One region of the Clostridium sp. HBUAS56017 genome, then DNA from elsewhere that is predicted to be linked to it. Evidence: riboswitches for the same ligand, from Rfam matches in the RefSeq annotation. Region 1 holds a riboswitch; each other region holds the start of a gene.
What was found. A riboswitch is a leader RNA that binds a small molecule or an ion and turns the genes downstream of it on or off. The one in region 1 is predicted to bind thiamine pyrophosphate.
Positions count from the first base shown of each region.

Region 2: another riboswitch for thiamine pyrophosphate. It lies ahead of thiM (hydroxyethylthiazole kinase); the one in region 1 lies ahead of thiW (energy coupling factor transporter S component ThiW).
Region 3: another riboswitch for thiamine pyrophosphate. It lies ahead of thiS (sulfur carrier protein ThiS); the one in region 1 lies ahead of thiW (energy coupling factor transporter S component ThiW).
Region 4: another riboswitch for thiamine pyrophosphate. It lies ahead of thiC (phosphomethylpyrimidine synthase ThiC); the one in region 1 lies ahead of thiW (energy coupling factor transporter S component ThiW).

Region 1 is NZ_SULK01000010.1:131,743-136,810, reverse strand. It holds gene modB (molybdate ABC transporter permease subunit) at 1-645, shown strand, start outside; gene FAY47_RS10485 (ATP-binding cassette domain-containing protein) at 647-1,687, shown strand; gene thiD (bifunctional hydroxymethylpyrimidine kinase/phosphomethylpyrimidine kinase) at 1,673-2,482, opposite strand; gene thiW (energy coupling factor transporter S component ThiW) at 2,484-2,990, opposite strand; TPP riboswitch at 3,069-3,177, opposite strand; gene sdaAA (L-serine ammonia-lyase, iron-sulfur-dependent, subunit alpha) at 3,204-4,088, opposite strand; gene sdaAB (L-serine ammonia-lyase, iron-sulfur-dependent subunit beta) at 4,090-4,770, opposite strand; gene FAY47_RS10460 (nucleoside kinase) at 4,967-5,068, opposite strand, start outside.
Region 2 is NZ_SULK01000017.1:3,356-8,423, reverse strand. It holds gene FAY47_RS14265 (lipase) at 1-687, opposite strand, end outside; gene FAY47_RS14260 (PH domain-containing protein) at 870-1,361, shown strand; gene FAY47_RS14255 (PH domain-containing protein) at 1,351-2,802, shown strand; TPP riboswitch at 2,856-2,965, shown strand; gene thiM (hydroxyethylthiazole kinase) at 3,098-3,937, shown strand; gene FAY47_RS14245 (DUF2225 domain-containing protein) at 4,076-4,981, opposite strand.
Region 3 is NZ_SULK01000006.1:19,389-24,456, forward strand. It holds gene thiH (2-iminoacetate synthase ThiH) at 1-180, opposite strand, end outside; gene FAY47_RS07190 (thiazole synthase) at 194-958, opposite strand; gene thiF (sulfur carrier protein ThiS adenylyltransferase ThiF) at 976-1,779, opposite strand; gene thiS (sulfur carrier protein ThiS) at 1,784-1,978, opposite strand; TPP riboswitch at 2,072-2,183, opposite strand; gene FAY47_RS07205 (diaminopimelate decarboxylase) at 2,234-3,475, opposite strand; gene FAY47_RS07210 (TrmB family transcriptional regulator) at 3,483-4,175, opposite strand; gene FAY47_RS07215 (S1-like domain-containing RNA-binding protein) at 4,325-5,068, opposite strand, start outside.
Region 4 is NZ_SULK01000032.1:6,456-11,523, reverse strand. It holds gene adhE (bifunctional acetaldehyde-CoA/alcohol dehydrogenase) at 1-1,113, shown strand, start outside; gene FAY47_RS18495 (PLP-dependent aminotransferase family protein) at 1,230-2,570, opposite strand; TPP riboswitch at 2,869-2,970, shown strand; gene thiC (phosphomethylpyrimidine synthase ThiC) at 3,049-4,356, shown strand; gene FAY47_RS18485 (S8 family serine peptidase) at 4,633-5,068, shown strand, end outside.

The DNA.
Region 1 (5,068 bases):
ACCTCATTAATATCAACTTTTATAACATTTATACTTGGCATATTAACAGCATATATAGTAGCAAATTATAAAGGGCACTTTAAGGGATTTATTGATGGCATTTTAACCCTTCCTCTTCTCCTTCCTCCTACTGTAGTTGGATTTGTATTACTTGTCATATGTGGTAAAAATGGAGCTGTTGGAAAGCTCCTGGGCTTTTTTAATACATCTATAATATTTACATGGTTTGCCACTGTTATTTCTGCTACTGTGGTATCATTCCCAATGATGTATAGAACAACAAGATCTGCCTTTGAACAAATTGATGAAAACATAATTTCTGCTGCTAGAACTTTAGGGTTAAGTGAAAAGAAAATCTTTTATAAAATTGCTATTCCCCTTGCTGAACCTGGCATAATAGGAGGAATTGTTTTATCCTTTGCTAGAGCTATGGGGGAATTTGGTGCAACATTGATGTTAGCTGGAAATATTCCAGGTAAAACCCAAACAATGCCACTTGCCATATTTTTTGCTGTAGAAAGTGGAAACATGGATGAGGCAATTCTATGGGTCATAATAATAATAACAATATCCCTATTTATGATATTGCTATTAAATTATTGGTCACAAATACAAATTAAAATTATGGAAAAGAGAGGTAGATAACATGTCTTTACATATTGATATTGAAAAACAATTACCTACCTTTAAGCTTGAAGCAAAATTTACAGAAGAAAATAAAATTTTAGGCTTTTTGGGAGCTTCAGGATCTGGAAAAAGTATGACTTTACGTTGTATTGCTGGGCTAGAAACTCCCACCTTTGGGAAAATAGTATTGAATAATAAAACTCTTTTTGATTCCGAAAAAGGCATTAACTTACCTCCTCAAAAGAGAAATGTTGGATTCTTATTTCAAAACTATGCTCTATTTCCTAATATGACAATAACAGAAAATATTGAAATTGTTTTAAATGAAACAAATAGAAATGAAAAGAATAATTTAATTAAAAACTACATAAAAAGGTTAGACCTAAATGGATTAGAAAATAGATACCCTTCTCAATTATCAGGAGGGCAACAACAAAGAGTTGCTCTAGCTAGAGCATTAATTACTTCTCCAGATATTCTTCTTTTAGATGAACCTTTTTCAGCTTTAGATCATCACCTTAGAAGTGAGATGGAAAAAGAATTAATGTATATTTTAAAAGATTTTAGAGCCGATGTAATTTTTGTAACCCATAATATTAAAGAAGCTTTTAGGGTGTGTGATAATATAATAATTTATGATAAAGGATCAACCTTGTGTAAAAGAGATAAAAAAGATTTATTTGAAAAACCACAGTCTTTGGAAGAAGCAAAACTTACTGGTTGTAAGAATATTTCTACTTGTAAAAAAACTGGCTCTAATACTATTTATGCTGAGAATTGGGGATATGAATTATCATTTAAAGATACAATTAAATCAGATGTTCAATTTATAGGAATAAGATCTCATAGTATTAAACTTACTAATTCACATGAAAACTCTTTCAGTTTTACAATTGAAAATATAATTGAAAATCCTTTCGATTATACTTTATATGTAAAAAATAAAGACAAAAAAGAAAGTAAAAGTATTCATTTAACTCTTTCAAAAAAAGAAATGATCTTTTCAAATGGAGATAAAATCAACCTTCACTTTCCTTATAATTCTTTATTTTATTTCTAAATTAGCATTTTTATATAATTCATAAAAATGATTTGTAGGTCCAACACCTTTGCCTAATTTAAATCCATGTTCAATAGCAACTGTTATGTATCTCTTTCCTTCTTTCACAGCTTCTTCAATATTCATACCTTTTGCCAAGCTAGCTGCTATTGCTGAGGAAAGAGTACATCCTGTTCCATGAGTATTTTTAGTATCTATTCTTTCTTGATTTAAATATATAAACTTTTCCCCATCATATAACACATCAGTAGCATCTTCTTCAAGATGTCCACCTTTAATTAATACATATTTAGGTCCAAGTTCTTTTAATTTAATACAAGCCTTTTTCATTTCCTCAACATTACTTATTTTATCGTCTAAAATTTCTTCTGCTTCAGGTAAATTAGGAGTTATAAGTGTTGCTAGAGGAAATAATTCTTTTATTAAAGTTTCTTTAGCATCTTCTAATAAAAGCTTAAATCCACTTTTAGAAATCATCACTGGATCCACAACTATAGGCGGTAAGTTTTTTTGTCTTCTCAATCCTTTACTAATTGCTTTGATTGATTCAATCTTAGATACCATTCCTATTTTTATAGCATTAACATCAATATCATCAAAAATAGCCTTTATTTGAGCTTCGATAATTTCAGCTTCGATATCTTGGACCCCAAAAACCCCCATAGTGTTTTGTACAGTTACAGCAGTTATTACACTCATAGCAAAAACTCCATTTGCAGATATTGATTTAATATCTGCTTGTATCCCTGCTCCTCCTGAAGAATCTGAACCTGCAATTGTAAGTGCTGTCTTCATATTATTGTTCTCCCCTTTCTTCTATTAACAATTTTCTAATAGCTGGTATTTTAAAAAAACTATATGCTATTGCTGCTCCACCAATACAACTTACACTGAAAGGTACAATATACACGAACAATACAACTTCTTTACCTAACAATAAGGTTGCAATTGGATATGCAGCTAATGCCCCTATAATTCCTGTTCCAATAACTTCACCAAGTAATGCTAAACCTACTCTTTTAAACTTCTTATAAGCTAGTCCAGCAAGTAACGCTCCTATCATACTCCCTGGAAAAGCCAGCAAACTACCTGTTCCCAACATATTCCTTAATAGAGATGTTACAAATGCATTTCCCAAAGCATAAACTGGCCCTAAAATAACAGCTGAAACAACATTTATAAAATGTTGGACTGGTGACATTTTAGCTCCGAAGATTGGTATTGAAAAAGTTCCAAAAACAGTTGAAATAGCAATAAATATACCGCTCATAGCTAACTTATAAGCTACGTTTCTTCTTTTCATAAAAGCCTCCTAAAAAGCTGAGCATAAATTAAATCTGTAATAAAAAAAGTATAGCTTTTGAAGGCTATACTAATAAACACTTTAGTTTTATTACTTCCCTCCGGTGGTTCTAACCACATCAGGTTCAAGAGTTTAGAAGATTACTTTCTTCAATCTCAGCTTTAATTCAGCTCCCCTAGTAATTTTATTTAATTTTCGTATTTTATTTTATCACTATTCTTCTTCTCCGTAAACTTTCTTTCTAAGTTCAAGTCCTGCCTTAGTTATAGCTACTCCACCTTCAGCTGTTTCCCTTAATGATGTTGGCAAACACTTTCCTACTTTATACATAGCTGAAACCGCATCATCAAATGGTATCTTTGAGTCTACACCAGCCATTACTAAATCTGCTATGCTTAATGCACTTATAGCTCCCGATATATTTCTCTTTGCACAAGGTATTTCTACTAGTCCTGCAACCGGATCACAAACTAATCCTAAAACATTTTTCAAAATTATAGCTGCTGCATCTAAACTCATTTTTGGAGTACCACCCATCATTTCAACAACCGCTGCTGCCCCCATTGCCGATGCTGATCCACACTCTGCTTGACATCCACCTTCTGCTCCAGATAATGTAGCATTCATTCCAATTATCATTCCTACTGAAGATGCTGCAAAAAGTGCAGTAATTAATTCATCTTCACTTTTATTAAGTTTTTTACCTGCTGTAAGGATAACTGCTGGTAATATCCCACAAGATCCAGCTGTAGGACAAGCTACTATTTTCCCCATAGCGGCATTTACTTCTGATGAGGATAATGCCATTGCCATTGCTAATACCATTGTTTCACCAATAAGAGTATTTCCCTTATCTAAGTATTTTTTTATCTTATATGCATCTCCACCTATAAGCCCACTAACTGAATATATTTCTTTATTCATTCCACTATTAGCAGATTCTATCATAACATTGAGATTTTTTTTCATCTTTATATATAATTCTTCCCTTGTTATCTCCCTATTCTCAATTTCATATCTTATAGCATATTCACTTAGGGAGATATTTTCTTCAAAACAAATCTTTAATAATTCGTCACCACTTCTAGCTATTTTCATACTACTCTCCCTCCTTAACAGGATGAATACTTATAACTCTACTTATTGAATCTATACTCTCGATTTTCTCTATAACATTTTTCTCAACTCTATAGTCCACTTCGAAAACCATAGTAGCATCTTTTCCTTTTTGATTTCTAAACACTTTCATAAACGCTATGTTTATCCCCTCTTCATAAAGTATAGAAGTAACCTTCGAAACAGATCCTGGTACATCTTTATTGGAAATAATTAATGTAGGATACTCTCCTGTAAACTCCACATTATTTCCGTTGACTTCGGTAATTTTAATACTACCTCCACCTATTGAAGATCCCATAACTTCGCATTCTCTACCCTTTACACTTTTCATTATAAACTTTACTGTATTAGGGTGAACATCTCCTAAATCTGCTTCAATAAATTCTATCTTTAATCCATATTTCTTTGCTATTTCTAATGAATCCCTAAGTCTTATATCACTAGGTTCCATTCCTATTATTCCTGCAACTAATGCCCTATCAGTTCCATGTCCTTTGTACGTCTTAGCAAAAGAACCATGTAAATAAAACTTAACACTTTCAAGTTCTCCATCTAAAACAGCTCTAGCGACCTTTCCAAGTCTTGCTGCTCCTGCTGTATGCGAACTTGAAGGACCAATCATAATAGGTCCTAAAATATCAAAAACGCCTAGATTTGTCATATATTTTCTCCTTCGTTCCTTGTAAATTCCTCATTTTAGTTTAAGCAAAACTTATAATTAAATCAATATAAATTTACATTATTGTTCATAAATTAAGAATTATCATAAAAAAACTTAAAAATCCAAGCGAAACTTAAAAAATGAACTATCTCCAAACACTCTTTTTACTCAAGTGTCAGGATATAGTTCATTTTATTTAATACTTATAAAAACAACTTCCACCTATAAATTCTCTTAAAATAGAATTCTCAGGTACATCTTCAAATTTAATTTCCTTAAAAAAATTCAAAAATGATTT
Region 2 (5,068 bases), on a different contig from region 1:
GCCAAGGCGTGCTACAAACTGTTGAACATTTGGTAAAAATGTAGATGTTTCTCGTGCAGTTGGACTTCCATCATGTGGTGTGGAAAGAGTTGTTACACTGCTTATCCATGACTTTCCACCACTAAATAGTTCAGAAAGATTATTTTGTGGTGTAGATAATTCATCTGTGCTTCCTTTTTCTAATAATTGAGTAATAAGTCTAGCAGTTTGTCCCCCCATACTGTGTCCAATTAAATGAATCTTTTTTATAGATCCATCATTAGATTTACTACCGATTTCTGGATAAACACCAGGATAAGTCCTTCCATAACGAGCATGTCCGTATTTTTTGGAATGAGCCTCACCATAGTCGACAGTACCACCTTTTAAATAAGCATATAGTTCACAAGCTCTATCCCAGTTACTTGTGATGGAACCAATGGTTGGAGTAAAAACTGTGTAGCCCTCGTTAGTTAGGTGATCTTTTAAACTAGAAAAACCACCCCAATAATTAAGACCAAACAATTCTGTATTTCCCCAGCCCATAAGCCCGTGAACCATGACAATAGGATATTTATTGCTTGATGAAGTATTAGATAGCTTATCCATTTCTTTATTTGCTAAGGTATAGATATTAGGAGAAGTGCCTAAAAATATACCTAGACTTAACAGTAAAGTAATTAATATTTTATTTTTAGCCTTTAACATGTATTGAAAACCTCCTTTTTACTTTAACATACAGAATTATACAACTTAAGAAATAAAATGTAAATAACAGGGGGGAAATACAAAAAAATGATTATGAGATTTTATGGTGAACTATTCAAAAACTTGAAAATTAACAATTTATATCATATAATGTGGTTATATTTACTTCTTAAGGAGGCATTATGAAAGGTAATAAGTTAAATACCAATGCGGTAAAGTCTTGGTTTATATCTAGAGCAATAGTAACAGCTATAATTTCAGTTATACTAATAGGAGGAGATTATTTCCTTATAGCAAGATTACAAATACTTGAAGGGAATCCAAGTGTATATGCAAATGTAGCAATAGCAATAATAATATTTCTAATGTTATTAAATACAATATTATATCCAAGGTTGGAGTACAAGCAGTGGCGTTATAGAATAAGTGAAGATAAGATAGAATTTTCAGAGGGAATATATTGGATTAGAACTGTTGTAATTCCTATAGTAAGAGTTCAACATATGAAGATTAATCAGGGACCAATAAATAGAAAGTTCAAACTTGCAGATCTTCAAATATATACTGCAGGAGGAAGCTATAAAATCCCTAATATTGAGATGGCTAAGGCAGAAGAAATAAGTAATTTCTTAAAGGATAAAGTTAAGGAAAAGGTGACAGAAAATGATAGATAATCCTACTAGAAATCACTGGATTATTATAGTTTACGATATAATTAATTCAATAAAAAATTTTTGGGTTTTACTTATACTAATGCTATCTTATAGAGAGAAATATTTATTTATTGGAATAGCAGTAGTTTTAGTTGGTATAATAGCTGTGGCTATAAAAAAATGGCTTAATACTGAGTTTTATCTTAATGACAATATGTTAGTTTATAAAACTGGCATATTTGAGAGATCAAAGCAAGAAATTCCTTTTAGCAAGATAAATACTATAGATATAGGGAAAACTTTGCTTGATAGGATTTTTGATATTTGTACAGTTAAAATAGACAGTGGAAGTGCAGTTGAAAAAAAATCAGAGTTTAAGATAAAGTTACAGTATGTCTTAGCTGAAAATCTAAGAGATAATATATTAAAGGGCAAAAATAATATAAATATTGAAAAGTTTGAAGAAAATAAAAAAGGAGAACCTATTGAAAGGATCATTACTATAAAAGAAATTATAATATATGCAGTTACAAAAAGTAAATTGGGTTGGGCTATAGGAGGTTGTTTTGCTTTATTTAATTTTACAGATAATGTTAAAGGTTTTGTTAAAACATCTGTAGTTAAAGATCTAAGTCAATCTATTAATATTAGTGATTCGTTTTTAGAAAATAGGACTAGTCTCATAATTATAATAATATGTATGATTGTAATAGCTTATATCATTGTAATTCTATTATCAATTATATATGAAATAGTTAAGTTATATCAATTTTCTATAAAGGTACAAAATAAAAACTTTAGTATAAGTTATGGAATGTTTAGCAAAAAAGAGTATTCCATACCTATAGAAAAGATACATGCATTAAAATATAAACAAGGTATGCTGCAACAATTACTAGGAATATATACCTTGGAGGTTATTACTATAGGTTATGGAGATGAGAGGAATGAGAAAGCAATATTGTATCCTATAGCAAATGATAAATTTAATAAAGAGTTTTTAGGAAAGATATTACCTGAAATGATTTTCTTAGGAAAGGTAAATAAACCACCTAAAAGTAGTATAAAAAGATTTATTTTTCTAAGAGTGATAACTACTTTAATAATATTAATACTTCTATATTTTATTATTAAAGCTATACCTAGTGAATTAAAATTAGGGATTATAGTTATTATAACTTTAATTAATATATTACTTGGATATTTTAATTACAAGAATACATCTTTAGGGGTGACGAAAAAAATAATACTGGCTAGTAGTGGTAGTCTAACAAAGACAACAACTCTTATTAAGCAAAGTAGTATTCAATCTATAGAGAAAACTGAAAATCCATTTCAGAGAAAAGATAAAGTTTGTGATTATAAGATAGATATATATTCAAATAATTTAGCTGAAGCTGTTGAGGTTAGACACATGAGCGAAGAGCTTGATGGTATATTATATAAAAACTTGATTATATAATAATTACTTGAATACAATAAAAGGTTATGTTATTCTAAATTAGAAAAATGTGTAATTAACACAGGGGGGGCTGGATTGGCTAGCTGAGATTGAGAACCTTAATTCTTTGACCCTAAAACCTGAACTGGATAATGCCAGCGTAGGAAGTTGTTTATTTAAATTTATTAACACAGTAGTTTAAACACAAATCCTATAGGTTTGTGTTTTTTTGCATTTAGTAGGTTCAAGAGATGAAAAAAAGTATTAGCTATTTTACAGGTGTTATTTATATATTAACTTGGAGGTGGATCAATAAATGGAAATTAACAAAATAGTTTCAGAATCATTAAGTGCAGTAAGGGAAAAGAATCCTTTAGTACATCATATAACAAACTATGTAACAGTTAATGATTGTGCAAATATTACTTTAGCAATAGGTGGGTCACCAGTTATGGCAGATGATATTAATGAAGTTTATGATATGGTATCCCTTGCTTCATCTTTTGTAATAAATATTGGAACTTTAAATAGTAGAACTGTAGAAGCTATGATTAAGGGTGGGAAAAGGGCTAATGAATTAAATATTCCAGTTATTTTAGATCCTGTTGGTGCAGGAGCAACGCCTTATAGAACAGAAGTAGCTAAAAGAATATTGGAAGAAATAAGAATATCAGTTATAAGAGGTAATTTGTCGGAAATAAAAACTCTTTATGGTGTGAAAACAAAAACTAAGGGAGTAGATTCAGGTGATGTAATAGATGAAAATGCTGATGAGTTTACAAAAGCAAAGAAGATTTCAAAGGATTTTGCAAAAAAGCTAAATACAGTAGTTGTAATTACTGGAGCAGTAGATATTATTACTGATGGAAATAACTTATATAGTGTTTATAATGGACAAAAGATTATGTCTAAAATCACTGGTACAGGTTGTATGTGTACATCACTTATTGGTTCATACTTAGGGGCAACAGAAAATGTTCTTGTTGCAGCTTTATCAGGAATTGTGTCTATGGGAATTGCTGGTGAAATAGCTTATGAAAATTTAGATAAAAGTAATGAAGGCACAGGAACATTAAAAGTAAGAATAATAGATGCTATTTTTAACTTGAATGAAAAAGTAATAATAGATAGAGGTAAAATAATGAATGAAGGATAGTAGAGATTATAAACTTTATTTGGTGACGGAAAGAATGTAGCTAATTATATATTAAATAAACCTTCAGCATAGGAAAAGCAATATCATCTTATTAGATATTGCTTTATATTTGAGAAAATTCGTGATAAATATGGTTAATTATTTTTGCATAAAGAACTTTGAAAATAAACCTTGCTTTTCATTAATACTTACTTTGTCAGCTGAGGTGTTTTTAATGGTACTTTTATCAGTACTTTTCATATTTTCCAAAGTTTCTTTAATTAAATTTTTTTGGTCTACAGCTAAATCTTTTAATTTTCTGTCTATACCTGGAGATGTAATTACTTCTCCTAAATATCTTAGAGATTCTTCATAATGACCTAGTTGTCTATCTAATTCACCTATCAAGTAAAGAATTTTGAATTTATCCATACCATATATAGGAAAACCTTCGTTTAAATAGGCATCTTTCAGGCCTATTAAAGCTTGTTCTCTAAATAGTAGTTCATTATTTTCGTCTCCAAGTTCTCTATATAACCATGCAAGTTTTAAGCAATTTATAGCTTTTTTGCTAGATTTAGAATTTATTATTGAAAGATTAAGTAAGGATAATTTGTATCTTTCAATTGCTATATTTATATCGTATATATCAGGATATTTTTTTCCTTTCCAATTTGGTGTGATTTTTTTTACTATACTTTCTTTTTCATAGCTTTTTATTTTAAGAAAATCAGCTTTCATAGATGCGTATCCGCATACATTACATAGCCATACGTCATAGAAGTATGGATTTATAAGACTATATTCTATATAGAAATCACTCTTCTTTTCTTTTATTCTATAAGCATTTGTCTTAACAGTACGAGCTGTAAATTCATTACTACATACTGGGCAAGTTACTTTCCTATCATACAGGTATGAACTTTCATCTGTGGTTTCAATTTCTTTTTTTTGTATATTATCATTATTTTTTTTTGTTTCTTTGATTTCGTAGATATTTACATCTTTTATATTTTTAAAACCCAGTTCTTCCAATCCTGAAAAAATATCTGAACCCTTATCCATAATAATTATATTCCCCTTTATCTCTGTTAAACATTTGAAGGTTATATATACTTATATTAAAAAGTAGAGCTTATGCAGTTTTCACTC
Region 3 (5,068 bases), on a different contig from region 1:
AGCTTTTTGAGCTATTTCTTCTAAATAGTTTTCTGCTCCTTTTGAGATTAAGGCTAAAAAATCTTCTGGCATAAGTTTTTTCTTGTTTATAGCCCTCTTTATATCCTCATCTGTAATCTTATCTAGAGCTTCGTAAAAATCAAAATCTGTATTTTCTTTTATATATTCATATACACTCATATTTTCCACCTCTTTAACCTAAAAATCCTGTTAAAGGAGATGATGCATTGCCCTTTGTACTTTCTGCTCCAAGACCAGCTAGGTATGCTTCTCTTCCTGCTTCTACAGCCTTTTTAAATGCCTTAGCCATAGCTATAGGATCTTTAGCTGATGAAAGTGCAGTGTTTACTAGAACTGCTGAAGCTCCCATCTCCATAGCAAGTGCTGCATCTGAAGGTCGACCTATACCAGCATCAACTATTATAGGTGTATCTATTTCATCTATCATAATTTCTATAAGTTCTTTTGTTCTTATTCCTCTATTACTTCCAATTGGTGCACCTAATGGCATTACTGCCGCTGCCCCTGCCTCTGCCATCCGCTTACCCATCATTAAGTCTGGATTCATATATGGTAAAACATTAAATCCTTCCTTTACTAATACCTCAGTAGCCTTAAGAGTTTCTAAATTATCTGGCATTAAATATTTGGTATCTGAAATAACCTCTATTTTAATCCAATTACCACATCCCATAGCTTTAGCTATTCTTGCTATTCTAATAGCTTCTTCTGCATTTCTAGCTCCTGATGTATTTGGAAGTAATATTATATCTTTTGGTATATATTCTATTATATTTTCCTCTTTGTTATCTAGGTCAACTCTTCTTACAGCCATAGTAACTATATTTGTGCCTGATTCCTTAACTACATCTGGAAGTATTTTATTATTTCCATACTTTCCTGTACCAACTAATAACCTTGAACTAAGTTCCTGCTTGCCTAATATAAATTTATTCATTTCTACTCCCCCAATATTTATACTTCTATCTCATTTAATAATAGTCTTAGTACTGTGTTTGCCTCATGGTTAGCTACAATTCCAACCCTAGGAGCCATAAGCCCTTCATTTATCCCTGCTTCATGAATTCTATCTCCGCAAATATATAATCTGTCATTTATTTTTTTAGTATATATAATGTTATTGGAATAAAATCCCGCCATACCTGAGGCTGATATAATTTTAGTTTTTTTGAAATTCTTTAATATTTCTCCTACTAGAAGAGCTTTATATACTGCATTATCAAAAGCTTCAACTACTATATCAAATCCATTAAAAATATCCTTAATATTATCTTTCTCAACTTTTAAATCTAACACTTCTACTTCTATAAAAGGATTAATCTCTGTAAGAATTTCCTTTAATGCATATACCTTTTTCATTCCTATATGCTTTATATAGTATTGTTGCCTGTTTAGATTACTTGGTTCCACTACATCAAAGTCTATAACCTTTATATGTCCAACTCCAATTCTTGCTAAAGATATAGCTACATTAGAGCCTAACCCTCCAGCTCCTGCTATAGCTACTTTTCCTCTTTTTAAAGTTTCATGAACCTTAGGAGTATGACGACTTGCCATTAATGCTTCAAGTTCCTCCTTTTTTGGCATTTCTCCTTTTTTTATAAAGCAGATTCTATCACCTTCTTGTACATTAATATCATCTTTTATAGGGAATCCATTTAATATAACAATATCAGCATTTTTTTTAAATTCATCTCTAAGCTCATAAACCGAAGCCTTATCAACAACTCTTTCCTTTTCGTTTATTAATACTTTCATTAATTTAGCCTCCTCCAACAAAGCTTATTACTTCCATAACATTACTATCTTTAAGTACTATATTTACAAAGTCTTCTTTAGTTATAATAGCTCCATCTAATTCAACTATTACTTTTTCCTTATTTATTGTAAGTTCATCTAAAAACTTATCTAATGTTTTTTCTTCCTTTAGTTCAAACTCTTTTCCATTAACCTTCATTTATTTCGCACCTCCTTCTTCACCTTAGGAATTCAGCTATAAAAAAAGACTTGCCATAATAGGCAAGTCTAAAATTTTAAATCTATGAAGAATACATAGTATTCACTGCTTCCCTACGATGGTACTAACCACATCAGGTTCAAGGGTCTCAATTCTAACAGAATATCTCTCAGCTAACTTATAGTCAGCACCCCTAGCCTTATTATTAAATTTTCCAATTTTTATATTACAACTTCAAGTAATTTTTGTCAAATTTTAAAAATCTAAAGTTGCAAAATAATCTTCTGGAGTTTCTGCTCTTCTAATAAGCTTAGTAGATCCATCTTCCTTAAGTAGGATTTCAGCAGATTTTAATTTACCATTATAATTATATCCCATGGCAAATCCATGAGCACCAGTATCATGAATAACAAGTATATCTCCCTTATCAATCTTTGGAAGCTTTCTATCAACTGCAAATTTATCGTTATTTTCACACAATGATCCTACTACATCATAAACATAATCACAAGGTTCATTTTCTTTGCCCATTACAGTTATATGATGATATGCTCCATACATTGCTGGTCTCATTAAGTTAACTGCACATGCATCAACACCTATATATTCTTTATATATATGTTTTTCATGAACTGCAGTTGTAACAAGGTGTCCATAAGGCCCAAGCATAAAACGTCCAAGTTCTGTATATATAGCCACATCTCCCATACCTGCTGGAACTAATATTTCTTCGTATGCTTTTCTTACACCTTCACCTATTGCAATAATATCGTTTGGTTCCTTATCTGGAGTATATGGAATTCCTACTCCTCCTGAAAGATTAATAAACCCTATATGTACGCCTGTTTCTTCCTTTAATTCAACTGCAACTTTAAAAAGAATCTTTGCAAGCTCTGGATAATATTCATTAGTAACTGTATTACTTGCTAAAAATGAATGCATTCCAAATTCTTCAGCTCCTAATTCTTTTAATCTTAAGAAAGCCTCTGTCATTTGTTCTCTAGTTAATCCATATTTAGCATCACCTGGATCGTCCATTATAGTTGTTCCAAGGGCAAACTTTCCTCCTGGATTATATCTACAAGATATTATTTTAGGAATATCTGCTACTTCTCTTAAAAAGTCAATATGAGTTATATCATCTAAATTAATAGTAGCATTTAATTTACGTGCATATTGAAATTCTTCAGCTGGAGTATTATTTGATGAAAACATAATATCATCACCAAGGAACCCACATTTTTCTGACATCATAAGTTCAGTTAAAGAAGAACAGTCCATTCCACATCCTTCTTCTTGTAAAATCTTAAGCAGATGTGGATTTGGAGTTGCCTTTACAGCAAAATACTCTTTAAAACCTTTATTCCACGAAAAAGCTTCTTTTAATTTACGTGCATTTTCTCTTATTCCTTTTTCATCATAAATATGGAATGGTGTTGGAAACTCTTTAATAATTTCTACTAATTGATCTTTTGTAACAAATGGCTTCTTATTCATTAAATATTCATCCTTTCATGATTTCTATTAACTTCATCTCATTGATTAAAGCGTCTTTAAATACTTGTACCAAATTGTTATTACTTGAATATAAACATGTGGAGTTAAGTTCATCCCCAATTTCCCCTGTTAAAACATATTTTGAGTCTACAATAAGTCTAATTTGCACTGGATCCTTTTCAGCATTATATATTATAGTCCCATCTAATTTAAATGTTGAATCTGTAATTATTACTATTTTAATACCTCTATCTCTAAGCTCAATTAATTCCGACTTTACATCATTAAGCATTTTCTCAGACATATCTAAATATACTCTCTCCTTAGCCTGCATCAACATATTTCTAAATTTATCTTTAATATGCTTTTCTCCTTTTATTGTTATATATCCATTGGTTTCTTCTTTTCTTTTTGGAACGTTTTTTATAATCTCAGCTTTATTATCTTCCATAAACCGAATCTTATTACTACAAAATTCTTCTATACTAACTGGAGTATATAAAATTGCCCCACTATCTATAATATAAGCAGCCCCCTTTTCAACTAGCCCAGCTAATGAATTATATGTATTGGATCTTGATATGCCTGTTAATTTTGAAACTTCATATCCATTTAACTCTCCTTCTGCAAATAGTAATAAATATATATTTGCTTCATGTCTAGTTAATCCAAAACACATTAATCTTTCTACAATGTCCATTTTCTGCACTCCTTGAATGAGTATTTCTATATAGGAATACTATACAGCCAAATACGAATTTAGTCAATAGTTGATATAGGTTTTCAATTACCTTCCCATAAAAAAATACTGTCTAAATTAGAACTTTTAGACAGTATTTTTATTTAATATTATTTTTTTAATCTAGTACCTTCTAGTGATTGCTCTATTTTCCCTTCTTTCATAAGACCTCCAAGCGTCATTTTAAAATAATTCTTGGAAGTGTTAAAGGTTTCCTTTATTATCTCTGGAGAAGTCTTATCATTATATACCATAAATCCATCATGTTTTTCTAGATAATCAAGAATTTGTTCTTTCAATACATCTCTTTCTTCGAGTCTTTTTCTTCTTGTAGAAACTCCAACGACACCATCTTCATATATCTTTTTTATTCTAGCTTTAAACTTCTCTCCTGGATAAATATCATTATAATGTTCATTACCTAAAACTATTCCTTGATATTTACCATCTATAGCAACTCTTATAGTTTTTTCTCCGCCTTTTCCATAAGTTATAACTTCTACTTCATCTCCAACTTTAAACCCTTCACCTATTTCCATATAATTATCAACATATGTGGTTGCAGCTAATCTGCCTGTTTTATCTATGTAAGCATATAATAAATAACTCTTTCCAACTAAACATTTAAATTTTTGTTCCTTTAATGGAATGAAAATATCCCTATCTAAACCAATATCCGCAAATGCTCCAAAAGAACTTTCACCTACAATCTTTAAATATGATACTTCCCCTACTTTAATTAATGGCTTTTTTAATGTAGCAATAGGTCTATCCTTAGAGTCCCTATATATAAAAACCTTTATCTCTTCTCCAAGTTTTATATCTCTTTCTTTTATAGATGCATTAGGAAGTAA
Region 4 (5,068 bases), on a different contig from region 1:
ACTGATCATGTCACTAGGGTTTTAGAAGAACTGGGAATAGATTTTAGAATATTCTCAGATGTTGAACCAGATCCAACTTTAAAAGCAGCTAAAGCAGGAGCCGATGCTATGCTTTCCTATAAGCCGGATGTAGTATTAGCTTTGGGTGGAGGTTCACCTATGGATGCGGCGAAGATAATGTGGGTAATGTATGAACACCCAGATGTTGTATTTGAAGATTTAGCTATGAGATTTTTAGATATAAGAAAGAGAGTTTATAAATTCCCACCTATGGGTGAGAAAGCTATGATGGTTGCTATACCAACATCAGCAGGAACTGGATCAGAAGTAACTCCGTTTGCAGTAATAACTGATGAGAAAACAGGAGTTAAGTATCCATTAGCAGATTATGAATTGACTCCAGACATGGCTATAGTAGATGCAGAACTTATGATGAGTATGCCAAAAGGATTAACTGTATACTCTGGTATTGATGTATTAGTTCATGCAATAGAAGCATATGTTTCAGTTTTAGCATCTGAGTATACTAATGGGTTAGCACTTGAAGCAATAAGATTAGTATTTAAATACTTACCAGATTGCTATAATGAAGGGCAAACCAATGTTAAGGCAAGAGAAAAGATGGCTCATGCTTCATCAATAGCAGGGGTAGCTTTTGCTAATGCTTTTCTAGGAATATGCCACTCGATGGCTCATAAACTCGGTGCATTTCATCACTTGCCACATGGTATGGCAAATGCTTTGCTAATAAATGAGGTTATTAAATTTAATGCTACAGATGCTCCAACTAAACAAACAGCATTTTCACAATATAAATATCCAAATGCTGCATGGAGATATGCAAGGATAGCAGATCACTTACATTTAGGAGGAAGTTCTGATGAAGAAAAGGTAGATTTATTGATTGAGGCTATAGAAGGATTAAAAGACAGACTCAATGTTCCGAAGTCAATTAGGGCAGCAGGGGTAGGTGAAGATAAATTTTATGGTCAATTAGATGAAATGGTTGAGCAAGCATTTGATGATCAATGTACAGGAGCTAACCCAAGATACCCATTGATGAGTGAGTTAAAACAACTTTATATAAATGCATACGATACAAAAGAAAGTTAATATGATAATTAGGTAAAAAGCTACTTTTACAAGGTAGCTTTTTATTAATTTATAAACTCGGATGTATTTTTGTATTGTTAAATAGTAAAGAGTTTTTAGTTTATTTAAAGGCTTTTTCATATGAACATTTTTAGCTTTTCTTCAATTATGGAAATTCCTTTTATAATATCATTGTCACTGACACTTGCAATGCTAAGCCTAATGCCTTTCTTATAGAATTTATCGTCAAAATAAAATCTTTTCCCGTGGCCAACTATGACTTTAGATTTTTCTAATTCCTTTACTAATATATCTTCATTAACCAATTCAGGAAGCTTTAGATAGCAATAAAAACCAGAGTGTTCTTTAACTACTTCAACACCAAGAGATTCTAAAGATTTTAAGTTTTCATTTAAAACATTATATTTATTCTTTAAATCAGCGGTTATTAATGAAGTATGCTTATAAAGTAGCTTGCTTTGAAGATAGATTTCTAAAGTTGCTTGTGATAATAGAGATGCTGTAGGGTATGAAAAAAAATGAATTTTATGCATACATTTTCTAAGAGCTTCAATCAAAGAAGTTGGGCAAACTATAAATCCTATTCTCATCCAAGGCATAATTTTAGAGAAACTACTAATATAAAATACGTGTTTACGGTCAGAATATGAGAATATAGGGTCATAATTTTTATTTTCGTCTATACATGAAAAATAATCATCTTCAACTATATATACATCATATTTCTTAGCAAGTTTAGCTATTGATTTTCTTTGATTTTTGCTTAAAGTAGTTCCTAAAGGATTATGATGCTGTGGAATAACATAGAAAAATTTAATACTTTCTTCCTTAAATATCCTTTCTAATTCTTTGAGATCGATGCCATTTTCATCTCTTTCTATTCCTATTACATGTGTATCACTATTTTTTAGACCTTCCATATACATAGCATATGTAGGTTGTTCTATCAAAATAGTTGTCTTTTTATTTGGAAATTCTAAAGCATTTAGTGTACTTAAGGTTTGACAGACACCCATATTAATAAAAATATTATCTCTCGAGGTAAATATTTGATAATTAGAAAGATGGGTAGCCAATTTATCTCTTAAAGAGTCAATACCATAAACGCCACTTTCTAAAGAATAATTTTTATATATGTCACTAGCCCATTTTAGGCAGTGTTTTAAATCTTCTGTATTCATATTGCCTATAACGGTATTTCCACTGTGAAAATTAATAGTATCTCTTTTGAATTGACCTCTATCTAAAGTTTCAGCTATAAAAAAGCCACTTTTAGGGGAAGAATAAATTACATGATTATTTTTTAATGTTTCATAGGCCTTTATAACTGAATTTTTTGAACAGTTATATTTATTGGTTAAAGTTCTGATAGATGGTAATTTTGCCCCAGGTTTTAATTCGCCTTTTTGTATAGATTCATTAATATCATCCGCAATTATCATATATATACTTTTCAAGTTTAATACCTCCTATCCATATAAATTCAGAATATCACAGTATAATTTAATTTTCTACAATATGTTCATGAACAAAAGAATGTTTTATCTCATAATAGTGAAGTAATCATTTGAATATTAAGTTTTTAATAAAGGTAAAAAATGAACATATTCTGAAGAATAAATATTCTTGTATGGTAATATTCTGAAGAATATGCTGGTAAAATGCGGACTTAAAGGGGGTTAGTAGTGAAATTGTATTGTTTTATGATGTATTGAAATGAAGAGGGAATAATAGTATAATCAGATTAATATAAAGAAAACTTGCTAGGGGTGCCAATTTGGCTGAGAGGGAGTAAAATCCTAACCCTTGTAACCTGATATGGATAATGCCATCGGAGGGAAGCAATATTAATTTAACTATATTATTTGTGTAGTAATTTTAAGCTTGCTTTGGCAAGCTTTTTTTTATAGAGAAAAAAATGAGGAGGATTCATTTATGAATTACACAACACAAATGGATGCAGCTAGAAAAGGCATCATTACAAGAGAAATGGAAATAGTAGCAAAAAAAGAAAATATGGATGCAGGAGAATTGAGAAATTTAGTTGCAGAAGGAAAGGTAGCAATTCCAGCAAATAAAAATCATAAAACGCTTAGTCCTGAAGGTGTAGGGCAGGGGCTTAAAACTAAAATTAATGTTAATCTTGGAATTTCAAAAGATTGCCCAGAATGTGATAAAGAATTAGAGAAAGTAAGAGTAGCTCTTGAAATGAAAGCAGAAGCTATAATGGATTTGTCTAATTATGGGAAAACTGAAGGCATGAGAAGAAAAATAGTAGAGATGTCTACAGCAATGCTTGGAACTGTACCAATATATGATGCCGTAGGTTTTTATGATAAAGAATTAAAAGATATAACTGCTGAAGAATTTTTAGATGTGGTAGATAAGCATGGTCAAGATGGGGTTGACTTTATAACAATACATGCAGGGCTTAACAGAGAAGCTGTTGAAACAGTAAAGAGAAATGATAGATTAACTAGTGTAGTGTCAAGAGGTGGTTCGTTATTGTTTGCATGGATGGAGTTAAATAACAAAGAAAATCCGTTTTATGAGCATTTTGATAAACTTTTAGATATTTGTTCTAAATATGATATGACTATATCTTTGGGAGATGCATTAAGACCAGGGTCAATTAATGATTCCACTGATGCTAGTCAAATAAAGGAACTTATTACTTTAGGAGAACTTACAAAGAGAGCTTGGGAAAAAAATGTACAAATTATAATCGAAGGACCTGGACATATGGCACTTAATGAAATACAAGCTAATATGTTATTAGAAAAGAAGTTATGTCATGGAGCACCATTTTATGTTTTAGGACCATTAGTTACAGATATAGCACCAGGGTATGATCATATAACATCAGCAATTGGAGGAGCTATTGCTGCTACTTATGGAGCTGATTTTTTATGTTATGTTACTCCAGCGGAACATTTAAGATTACCAGATTTACAAGATATGAAGGAAGGTATTATAGCTTCAAAGATTGCAGCTCATGCAGCAGATATAGCTAAAGGAGTTAAAGGGGCAAGAGATTTAGATAATGCTATGAGTAAAGCAAGAGCTGATTTAGATTGGGAAGCTATGTTTAGCTTAGCTATTGACGGTGAAAAGGCAAGAAGATATAGAGCCGAATCACAACCACATGATGAAGAATCATGCACAATGTGTGGAAAAATGTGTTCTATGAGGACAATGAAGAAGATTCTTAGTGGAGAAGATTTAAATATACTTAGAGATTAATATAAAAATATACAAAATATAGAAAAAACAAGGATTGGTCTATTGTGAATTTTAGACTAATCCTTTATTTTTTAGAATAAAGTATTAAAAAAAATAAGTATAACTATGTAAATGAATAAAATATAAAGGAAAAAAATATAAAAAGTTCAGTTTTTGTATTTAAATATAATTTTTAAGAAGAATAGTTAAAATTATATTTACAAGGGAAAAAATTAGATGTAAAATAGACAACAATATGAAAATAATTACAATTAGAGAATAAAAAGGGGGATTATAATGAAGAGTAAAAGGTTTATTTCTCTTATGACTACTTTAGCACTAACTACTACAGTGATACTGAATAGTAGTGTATTAACAGCACTGGGAAAAGAAGTGCCTACAAATGTGTTAAAGGAAGCTGCAAAGAATCAACTTGAGGAAAAATTAACAAATCAAGCAAAGTACATTAAAGGTAATTCATTTAACGAAAATGGAACAACTTCTGGTTTAGAAGAGGACATTAGAGTTATAGTTCAATTAGAGGATTCACCAGCAATTAAGGATGATGGAACTGATTATACTGATTCAGTAAAAGAAAAAGAAGAAGGAGTCAAATCGTCTCAAAGCAATGTTATTAGTCAGGTTGAAGCTATAACTGGAACTACTGTTAAAAGAAGTTTTGGTTATTTAGTTAATGGTTTTTCAATTAATACAAAAAGAAAAAATATAGGTG